One region of the Kribbella sp. VKM Ac-2566 genome, then DNA from elsewhere that is predicted to be linked to it. Evidence: riboswitches for the same ligand, from Rfam matches in the RefSeq annotation. Region 1 holds a riboswitch; each other region holds the start of a gene.
The links. A riboswitch is a leader RNA that binds a small molecule or an ion and turns the genes downstream of it on or off. The one in region 1 is predicted to bind ZMP and ZTP.

Region 1 (3,263 bases):
CGTCGGCACGCGGGACGGTTGCGTCTACGCGAGCGCCGACGCCGGCGACAGCTGGACCGAGGTCGCGCGCCACCTGCCGGATGTCCTCACCGTGCGAGCAGCGGTGCTGGGATAAGGGGGTCGGATGATCGCGGTCTGCCTACCCACGGTGCTGCGCCCGTTCGCGGGCGGCGCCGAACGCGTGGAGGTCGAGGTGGACGGTTCGCCGACCGTCGCCTCGGTCTTCGCGGCGCTCGAAGCCGACCACCCGGCGCTCCGCCGCCGCCTCACCGACGAGCAAGGCGCGGTCCGCCGGCACGTGAACATCTACCTCGGCAACGACAACATCCGCGACCTCTCGGGGCTCGAGACCAAGCTCACCGACGGCGACGAGCTCCTCATCCTCCCGAGCGTCGCCGGCGGCTGACGTCCCGCGCCGGCGAAAACAAAAGACTGCCGTTCGGCGGCGGGCTTGGTTAGCGTCGGGCGGCATGAGCAACGTCCTCCTGCTGACCGGCCCGTCGGGCTCCGGTAAGACGACCGTGGCCCGGATGGTCGCGACCGGCGCGCCGCAGCCGACGATGCACCTGACGACCGACGAGTTCTACCGCGGCATCCGCACCGGCTTCATCGCGCCGTACCTGCCAGGAGCGCACCGCCAGAACGAGGTGGTCGTCGAGGCGATCGTCGCGACGGTGAGCGTGTACGCGCGCGGTGGGTACGACGTGGTCGTCGACGGCATCATCGGGCCCTGGTTCCTCGCCCCGTTCCGCGAGGCCGCCAAGGCGGGGGAGTGGACGATGTCGTACGTCGTACTGCGTCCAGACCTCGGTACGACGTTGCGGCGCGGGCAAGACCGGCCCCACCCCGAGCTGACGGACGCCGACGCGCTCACCGGTCTGCACGGTGCGTTCGCGGACCTCGGCGCCCTCGAGCCGCACGCGATCGACACCAGTCGGCTCGATGCGGAGCAGACGGCGGCCGAGGTCCGCGGAGCCGTTGCCTCAGGTAACTATCTGCTCAGTGCCTGAACAGGCGGATCCCGGTTTCCGACCACGTGATCCGGGCTGCCGCGCAGGCGGCCGCCACCTCGGGCGAGCGGATCGAACCGCCCGGTTCGGCAATGTGCGAAACGCCGTACCGCTGGGCCTCCACGACGTTGTCGGTGAACGGCAGCGCACCGTCGGAGACCATCGAGACACCGGTGAGCGGATCGGCCGAACGGCGGGCCCACCAGAGTGCGGCCTTCTCACCGGCGAGCCTCGTACAGTCCACCCGCGACTGCTGCCCGGCGCCGATGCCGATGGTCATCCCGTCCTTCACCATCACGACCGTGTTCGACTGGGTGTAGCGGGCGACGATCATCCCCAGCACCACGTCGTCCGGGAGGTCGCGGGGCACCGGCAGCGCATCACGCTCCTGCGTCAGCCGCACTCCGTAGAGCTCACGCACCTCCTCGGCCGGCGGCTCGAACTCCGGGTCGACCTCCAGCACCAGGTAGGTCCCGCGCTTCTTCGCGGCGAGGATTTCCACCACGCCCTCGTCGTACCCGGGGGCGATGATCCCGTCCGACACCACCCGCTTCAGCAGCATGGCCAACTCGAGATCCACCGGATGCGAGACCGCCACGAAGTCGCCGTACGACGACTTCGGATCAGCGTCCCGCGCACGGGTGTACGCGGCCGCCACCGTCTCGCCGAGCGCGGCACCCGCCGGTGACACATGCTTGTACGACGCCGCAGCCGGTACGCCGAACCGCTCAGCAGCCTCCCGCACCAACTGCCATCCGGTCAGCGCATCGAGAACATTGATGTACGACGGCTCACCCGCGACCACCGTGAACGGCGCAGAGTCGAGGCTCGCCGCTTGATGAGGATTCATGCCGTACCGCAAACGCATCAGGACCTCCGATCGGATCGGAGGCGCCCAGGCGGACGACGCCCTGTACGAACACTGTACGAACACACCCGCTCCCCGGTGGTACTCCACCCTCGCCAGTCGCGGTGCGCCCAGCCTACTTCGTCGCGCGCACCACCAGCAGACGTGATGCCTCGGTCAACGGTTCTCCGTGCCAACCGCCTTCGATCACGACGTCCGAGAAGCCCGCCGCGCGCAGATCAGCCGTGATCTCGTCGGCAGAACGGAAGTACAGAACGTTCCGGTAGACCGCGTCGCGCCCGTCCTCGAAGACGTTGTGCGCGTCGAAGGTCACGCGCCCGTTCGCGATCTCGATCAGCTCGAGCCACTCCTTCAGGTGCCCGGCCACCGTGTCCCGTTCGCCGTACGTCGCTTCGCTCGTCCACTGCTCCCACGCCCGTGCCGCCGGATTGCGCGACTCGAAGGCGAGCACGCCACCGGGACGCAGCGCGGCCGCCAGCGCAGCGACCGCGGCTGCGTGCTCCGCGACGTGCATCATCGTGTTGCCGCTGCTGACCGCGAGATCCACATCGCCGGTCGGCTCCACCACCAGGTGGTCGCCGTCGATCCAGGTGACGGCGTCGGCGCCGGGCTGCCGCCGCGCGTACCCGAGCATGGTGGGACTCGGATCGACGCCGATCACCACGCGCCCGGGCGCGACCAGCGAGCGGGTGAGCAGACCGGTTCCACAACCGAAGTCCAGGACCTTCGCAGTGCCCTCGGCCAAAGCGCGGTAATAGTCGTGATCCTCCCCGGCCGGGTTGTCCAGGTCGTAGAGCTCCACCAACTGCTGGTCGCCGTACGGGTCATCGATCACCCACCGCACCTTACTGGGCGGCGACCCAGGAATAGGGTGGGCGGCATGGTCGATGTGAAGCCCCGCAGCCGGACAGTCACCGACGGATTGGAAGCGACCGCCAGCAGAGGCATGCTGCGCGCGGTCGGGATGGGGGACGACGACTGGGTCAAGCCACAGATCGGCGTCGCGTCGAGCTGGAACGAGATCACCCCGTGCAACCTGTCGCTGGACCGGCTCGCCAAGGCGGTCAAGGACGGCGTGCACGCGGCCGCTGGATACCCGCTCGAGTTCGGCACGATCAGCGTGTCCGACGGCATCTCGATGGGCCACGTCGGCATGCACTACTCGCTCGTCAGCCGCGAGATCATCGCGGACTCGGTCGAGACCGTGATGGAGGCCGAGCGGCTGGACGGTTCGGTCCTGCTGGCCGGCTGCGACAAGTCGCTGCCGGGCATGCTGATGGCCGCGGCCCGGCTCGATCTGGCGTCGGTGTTCCTGTACGCCGGTTCGATCATGCCGGGCAAGCTCGGCGACAAGGACGTCACGATCATCGACGCCTTCGAGGCGG
Region 2 (3,263 bases), on a different contig from region 1:
CATCGGCGAGCACTACTCCGACGGCATCTCGCTGGCCGGCGCGGTCCGGCTGGCAGTGGACGCGCTCGGCCACGACAGCACCGAGGTCCGGGAGCTCACCCCGGACCAGCTCGAGGTCGCCGTCCTGGACCGGACCCGGACCCAGATGCGCAAGTTCAAGCGCATCTCCGAGGAGTCTTTGGCCGGCATCCTGAGCGAGTCCAGCCCGGCGGTGGACGCGAAATCGGAGTCGGACCCGGGTTCGGACGCGAGTGACTCCAGTGAGTCGTCTACGGGTGACACTCCAGTCGCACCGCCGGCGGACGACGCACCGGTAGCGCCGCCGGAAGACTCGGACGACGACCGTCCGCTGTGACGGACCAGATCGAGAACTCAGCCGCTACCGACAAGGTGGCGGCTGAGCTGTCTCGTCCGGCCGACCCGGCACCTTGGGAGCTGCTGGGGGAGGAGACGGGGTTCCACCGGTTCCTGAGCGTGAACCTGCGCCGGTACCGGATGCCCGACGGGCGCGAGGTCGACTGGGACGTGCTCGGCCCGAAGTCCGACGCCGGGATCACGTCCGGCGTGACCGTGCTGCCGTTGACGCCTGAGGGCCGGATCGTCACGGTGCGGATGTTCCGGGCCGGACCGGACCGCGTCGTCACGAATCTGCCAGGTGGGTACGTCGAGCCCGGCGAAGACCCCGCGGTGGCAGGTGTCCGGGAGCTCGAGGAGGAGACCGGCTACGTCTGCGAGTCGCTCGAAGTCGTCGGCTGGCAGTGGTCGGCGGCCTCGTCGACGTACCGCAAGTACGTCGCGATTGCCCGCGGCTGCCGCCCCGACGGGAAACAGCAACTGGACGAGACCGAGGACTGTGTCCCGGTCGAGCTGTCCCTGGACGCGTTCCGTGCGGAGTTGCGCACACCCGGTGCGATGACGGGAATCGACGCCGCCTATCTCGCGTTGGACCACGCAGGTTTGCTCTAGCAACCAGCAATCTGTGGAGGAATCGATATGAGCGACTGGAACGCCAACATCATCACCGAGTTCCGGGACAACGAGGGCAAAGTCGGTGGGCAGTTCGAGGGCGCACCGATGGTCCTGCTGCACCACTACGGCCGTCGGAGCGGGCAGGAGTACGTCGCTCCGACGATGTACCTCGCCGACGACAGCCACCCGGACCTGATCTACGTCTTCGCGAGCAAAGGCGGCGCCCCCACCAACCCCGATTGGTACCGCAACCTCACCGCAGCCGGCAAGGCCACGATCGAGCGTGGGACCGAGACGTACGAGGTGATCGTCAAGGAAGTGACCGGCGCCGAGCGCGACCGGATCTACGCCGAGCAGGCCCGGCGGTATCCCGGCTTCGCCGACTACGAGCGCAGTACGGCCGGCATTCGCACCATCCCCGTGCTCGAGCTCAAGCGCGCGTAGGAATCCAGGCGAGCTGATCGGCGCGGCGAGCGGGCCGGTATCCTGACAGCGGACCGCGACTGGCGCTGAGGTGGACGACCACCGGGGAACGGTCTGCCATCCGGCTTCGCCGCGCGCCTGGGCACACTTCTGACGCAGAGGAGTGCGCCGATGAGCGCAGAACTGATGATCGGGACCGACCTCGCCGCCGACATGGTCGCCAAGGCGGCCGAACGAGCACGGGTCCTGCAGGAGAGGTACGGCGTGCAGCCGTGTCTGGCGACCGTGCTGGTCGGTGACGACCCGGCGTCGGCGACGTACGTGCGGATGAAGCAGAACCGCTCGAAGAAGGCCGGGATCGCGTCGCTGAGCGTCGTACTGCCGGCCGAGACTTCCACCGCGGAGCTGGTCGCGGAGATCACCAAGCTCTCCGAGGACCCGGCCGTGCACGGGATCCTGCTGCAGCACCCCGTGCCGGCGCAGATCGACGAGCGGTCCGCGTTCGAGGCGATCGACCCGGCGAAGGACGTCGACGGCGTGACGATGCGGTCGTTCGCGGCGATGGCGTTCGGGGATCCGGGTTTCCGCTCGGCCACCCCCGGCGGGATCATGCGGCTGCTGGCGGCGTACGACGTACCGCTCGAAGGGGCGCACGCCGTGGTGATCGGCCGCAGCCCGATCCTCGGTAAGCCGGCCGGCATGTTGCTGCTGGCATCGAACGCCACCGTCACGTACGCGCACTCCCGGACCCGGGACCTGCCCGAGCTGGTCCGGACCGCGGATGTGGTGATCGCCGCGGTCGGCAAGGCGAACTTCGTCCGCGGCGACTGGCTGAAGCCGGGCGCGGTCGTGGTCGACGCCGGGTACAAGGAGGGCAACGTCGGCGACGTGCACTTCGCGGAGGCGACCGAGGTGGCCCGGCTGATCACGCCGGTACCGGGCGGGGTCGGGCCGATGACGATCGCGCTGCTGCTGGAGCAGACGGTCGACGCCGCTGAGACGGCTGTCCACTCTTTGACTACTCTGGCCTAGGGTTGGGGGACAAGATCTAAGGAGGCGGACGTGGCGGTACGGGCGATCCGGGGTGCCACCCAGCTGGACGTGGACGAGCGCGAGCACCTGCTCGAGCGGTCCGCGGAGCTGGTGAAGGCGGTCCTGGAGGCGAACGATCTGGAGAACGAGGACCTGATCAGCATCCTGTTCACCGTCACGTCGGACCTGCGTTCGGAGTTTCCCGCCGTCGCGGGCCGGCAGATCGGGCTGACCGACGTACCGCTGATGTGCATGCAGGAGATCCCGGTGCCGCATGCGCTGCCGCGGGTGGTGCGGCTGATGGTGCACACCGAGACGCCGCGGTCCCGGGACAAGATCCAGCACGTCTACCTGCACGGAGCAGTCGCGCTCCGCCCGGACCTGACCGGCGCCCAGTGAGGGCACAGTGAGTGAGTTGCGCGGGCCGGTTCGCATTGTCGGCACCGGATTGATCGGTACGTCGATCGGTCTCGCGCTGGCACGGCTCGGTGTGGTCGTGGAGCTCGTCGACGGGAACCCGGACAACGCGCTGATGGCCGAGCGGATCGGCGCCGGCTCGCGGCTGGTCGAGATCGAGCCGCAGCTGGTCGTGGTCGCCGTACCGCCGGACCACGTCGGCGCCGTCGTCGCCGAGCAACTGGAGGCGACTCAGGCCATCGTCACGGACGCGGCCAGTGTGAAGTCCAAGCCGCTGACCGATGCGCGCCGGCTGACCGGTGACGTCAGCCGGTACGTCGGTAGTCACCCGATGGCAGGCTCCGAGCGCAACGGCCCGCTGGCCGCACGCGCCGACCTGTTCGACGGAGCCACCTGGGCGATCACCCCGCACGCGACGAGCG
Region 3 (3,263 bases), on a different contig from region 1:
ACGGGAACCGGATCGACGAGGTCGAGTTCCACCCGTCGTGGCACTGGCTGATGGAGCAGGCCGTCGGATTCGGGCTGCAAGCGGCGCCGTGGACGAGCGAGCGCCCTTCACCGCACCTGACCCGCGCGGCCGGGTTCTACCTGTGGTCGCAGGTCGAGCCTGGCCACGGCTGCCCGATCTCGATGACGTACGCCGCCGTGCCCGCGCTCAAGGCGGACGCGCAACTCGCGAAGGAGTGGGTCCCGCAGCTCGCCTCCACGCAGTACGACGTACGCCGGCTGCCGGCCGCGTCGAAGAACGGCGTCCTGGCCGGGATGGGGATGACCGAGAAGCAGGGCGGTTCCGACGTACGGGCGAACCTCACGACGGCGACGCCCGCCGGCGACGTGTACCAGCTGAACGGGCACAAGTGGTTCTGCTCGGCCCCGCAGGTGGACGTTTTCCTGGTCCTCGCGCAGGCGCCGGACGGGCTGAGCTGCTTCGTCGTACCGCGGGTCCTTGCCGACGGCAACCGGAACCCGTTCGCCCTGCAGCGGCTGAAGGACAAGCTCGGCAACCGCTCGAACGCCTCCAGCGAGGTCGAGTTCCACGGCACGATCGGGTACCGCCTCGGGGACGAGGGCGCCGGCGTACGGACCATCATCGAGATGGTCGCGGCGACCCGGCTGGACTGCGTGCTCGGCTCGGCCGCGCTCCAGCGGCGCGCACTCGTCGAGGCGAGCTGGCACACGCAGCACCGGTCGGCCTTCGGCGGCCTGCTCGCCGACAAGCCCGCGATGCAGAACGTGCTCGCCGATCTCGCGCTGGAGAGCGAGGCAGCCACCGCGCTCGCCATGCGCCTGGCTGCCGCAGTGGATTCCTCAGACCCGAAGGAAGCAGCATTCCGGCGGATCGGGCTGCCGCTCGCGAAGTTCTGGGTGTGCAAGCGGACGCCGTTCATGGTCGCGGAGGCGCTGGAGTGCCTCGGCGGCAACGGGTACGTCGAGGAGTCCGGGCTGCCGCTGCTCTACCGGGAGTCGCCGCTGAACTCGATCTGGGAAGGATCGGGCAACGTCAACGCGCTCGACGTACTGCGTGCGCTCCGCCGGCCGGAGTCGCTCGAGGCGTGGCTGCTCGAGGTCGGCTCGGTGCAGGGTGCCGATGCGCGGCTCGATGCGGCGGTCAAGGACGTACTGCAAGCGCTTGCTGACATCGAGAACGCCGAGGCCGGTGCTCGCAGACTGGCCGCGCGAATGGCCCTGTGTCTCCAGGCTTCGTTGCTGATCCGGCACTCGACGCCGGAGGTCGCGGACGCGTTCGTGGTGTCCCGGCTGGCCAACGACTGGGGCGGTGTGTTCGGGACGCTGCCACGGACCACACCGTTCGCTGGCATTGTCGAACGCACGATAGGGTGAGCGAGTCGCGACTGGCGCGCTGAAGGTGGAGAACCACCGGGGAGCGAAACCCGTCGGCACCGTGCGCCTGGGTGCCTTCGACCCACTGCAACCGCAGGAGAGACAACGATGACTCAGTCCTTCGACGCCGCCGCCGCGTCGGCCGCGTACAACAACGCGCTGCAGGTGATCGCCGCGGTGGAACCCACCATCGCCGACGCGATCAAGGCCGAACTCGCCGACCAGCGGTCCTCGCTGAAGCTGATCGCGAGCGAGAACTACGCCTCCCCCGCCACCCTGCTCACGATGGGCAACTGGCTGTCGGACAAGTACGCCGAGGGCACCATCGGGCACCGCTTCTACGCCGGCTGCCAGAACGTCGACACCGTCGAGCAGGCGGCCGCGGACCACGCCAAGGCCCTGTTCAACGCGCCCCACGCCTACGTCCAGCCGCACTCCGGTATCGACGCGAACCTGGTCGCGTTCTGGGCGATCCTGGCGCAGCGGATCGAGTCCCCGGCACTGGCCGAGGCGGGCGCGAAGCACGTCAACGACCTGACCGACGAGGACTGGACCAAGCTCCGCAAGGCGCTCGGGGACCAGAAGATGCTCGGCATGTCACTGGACGCCGGTGGTCACCTGACGCACGGCTTCCGGCCGAACATCTCCGGGAAGATGTTCAACCAGCACTCCTACGGCACCGACCCGGAGACCGGCCTGCTCGACTACGACCTCGTTGCCGAGCAGGCGCGCGAGTTCAAGCCGCTGATCCTGATCGCCGGCTACTCGGCGTACCCGCGCAAGATCAACTTCGCCAGGATGCGTGAGATCGCCGACGAGGTCGGCGCCACCCTGATGGTCGACATGGCGCACTTCGCCGGCCTGGTCGCGGGCAAGGTCTTCACCGGCGACTTCGACCCGGTCCCGCACGCGCACGTCACCACGACCACGACCCACAAGTCGCTGCGCGGCCCGCGCGGCGGCATGGTGCTCTGCCAGCCGGAGTACGCCGACGCCGTCGACCGCGGGTGCCCGATGGTGCTGGGCGGTCCGCTCAGCCAGACGATGGCCGCGAAGGCAGTCGCACTCGCCGAGGCGCGGCAGCCGTCGTTCCAGGAGTACGCGCAGGCCGTCGCCGACAACGCGGTCACGCTGGCCGAGGGCCTGATGAAGCGTGGCGTGAAGCTGGTGACGGACGGCACCGAGAACCATCTGGTGCTGCTGGACGTCTCGTCGTACGGCATCACCGGCCGGCAGGCCGAGTCGGCGCTGCTCGACGCGGGCATCGTCACGAACCGGAACGCCGTACCGCGGGACCCGAACGGCGCCTGGTACACGTCGGGTGTCCGGATCGGTACGCCGGCACTCACCACGCGCGGCTTCGGCGGCGACGAGTTCGACCTGGTCGCGGAGCTGATCGTCGACGTCCTGTCCTCGACCACGCCGACCACGACCGCGGCGGGCGCCCCGTCCAAGGCGAAGTACGTGCTGGCCGATGGTGTCGCCGACAAGACCAAGGCCGCTTCGGCCGAGATGCTCGACAAGTTCCCGCTGTACCCGGGTCTCGAGCTCAGCTGACGCACGTCGCGGCGCCCGCTCCTCGTGTCGGGGAGCGGGCGCTGCTTCGTCTGGTCAGGCGTCCTGCTTTACTCCCATCAGGGCATCCTGCGAGGGCTTCTCGGCTCTCGCGGGCATCAGGACCGCGGCGAGGATCGCGCCGGCGGCGGCGATGCAGGCCGAGACCCACATCGTGGTGTTGAGACTGTTGACGAACGCGTCCCGGACATTGTCCAGCAGTTCCGGCGAACCAGCCTTCTCGGCGACCGCGAGCCCGCTGGCCAGGCTCTTCTCCACCGCGTCGGCTGCCTGCGCGGGCAACCCGGCGGTGTC

Region 2: another riboswitch for ZMP and ZTP. It lies ahead of EV647_RS19320 (bifunctional 5,10-methylenetetrahydrofolate dehydrogenase/5,10-methenyltetrahydrofolate cyclohydrolase); the one in region 1 lies ahead of EV647_RS35780 (5-aminoimidazole-4-carboxamide ribonucleotide transformylase).
Region 3: another riboswitch for ZMP and ZTP. It lies ahead of EV647_RS32165 (glycine hydroxymethyltransferase); the one in region 1 lies ahead of EV647_RS35780 (5-aminoimidazole-4-carboxamide ribonucleotide transformylase).

Annotation. Positions count from the first base shown of each region.
Region 1 is NZ_SODT01000014.1:394,978-398,240, forward strand. Features, by position in the region: gene EV647_RS35765 (exo-alpha-sialidase) at 1-115, shown strand, start outside; gene EV647_RS35770 (ubiquitin-like small modifier protein 1) at 125-406, shown strand; gene EV647_RS35775 (AAA family ATPase) at 471-1,010, shown strand; gene EV647_RS35780 (5-aminoimidazole-4-carboxamide ribonucleotide transformylase) at 1,000-1,878, opposite strand; ZMP/ZTP riboswitch at 1,897-1,991, opposite strand; gene EV647_RS35785 (trans-aconitate 2-methyltransferase) at 1,994-2,713, opposite strand; gene ilvD (dihydroxy-acid dehydratase) at 2,759-3,263, shown strand, end outside.
Region 2 is NZ_SODT01000010.1:197,948-201,210, reverse strand. Features, by position in the region: gene prcA (proteasome subunit alpha) at 1-355, shown strand, start outside; gene EV647_RS19330 (NUDIX hydrolase) at 352-966, shown strand; gene EV647_RS19325 (nitroreductase family deazaflavin-dependent oxidoreductase) at 994-1,413, shown strand; ZMP/ZTP riboswitch at 1,459-1,543, shown strand; gene EV647_RS19320 (bifunctional 5,10-methylenetetrahydrofolate dehydrogenase/5,10-methenyltetrahydrofolate cyclohydrolase) at 1,564-2,424, shown strand; gene aroH (chorismate mutase) at 2,455-2,823, shown strand; gene EV647_RS19310 (prephenate dehydrogenase) at 2,831-3,263, shown strand, end outside.
Region 3 is NZ_SODT01000013.1:301,523-304,785, reverse strand. Features, by position in the region: gene EV647_RS32170 (acyl-CoA dehydrogenase family protein) at 1-1,394, shown strand, start outside; ZMP/ZTP riboswitch at 1,392-1,474, shown strand; gene EV647_RS32165 (glycine hydroxymethyltransferase) at 1,503-2,951, shown strand; gene EV647_RS32160 (DHA2 family efflux MFS transporter permease subunit) at 3,006-3,263, opposite strand, start outside.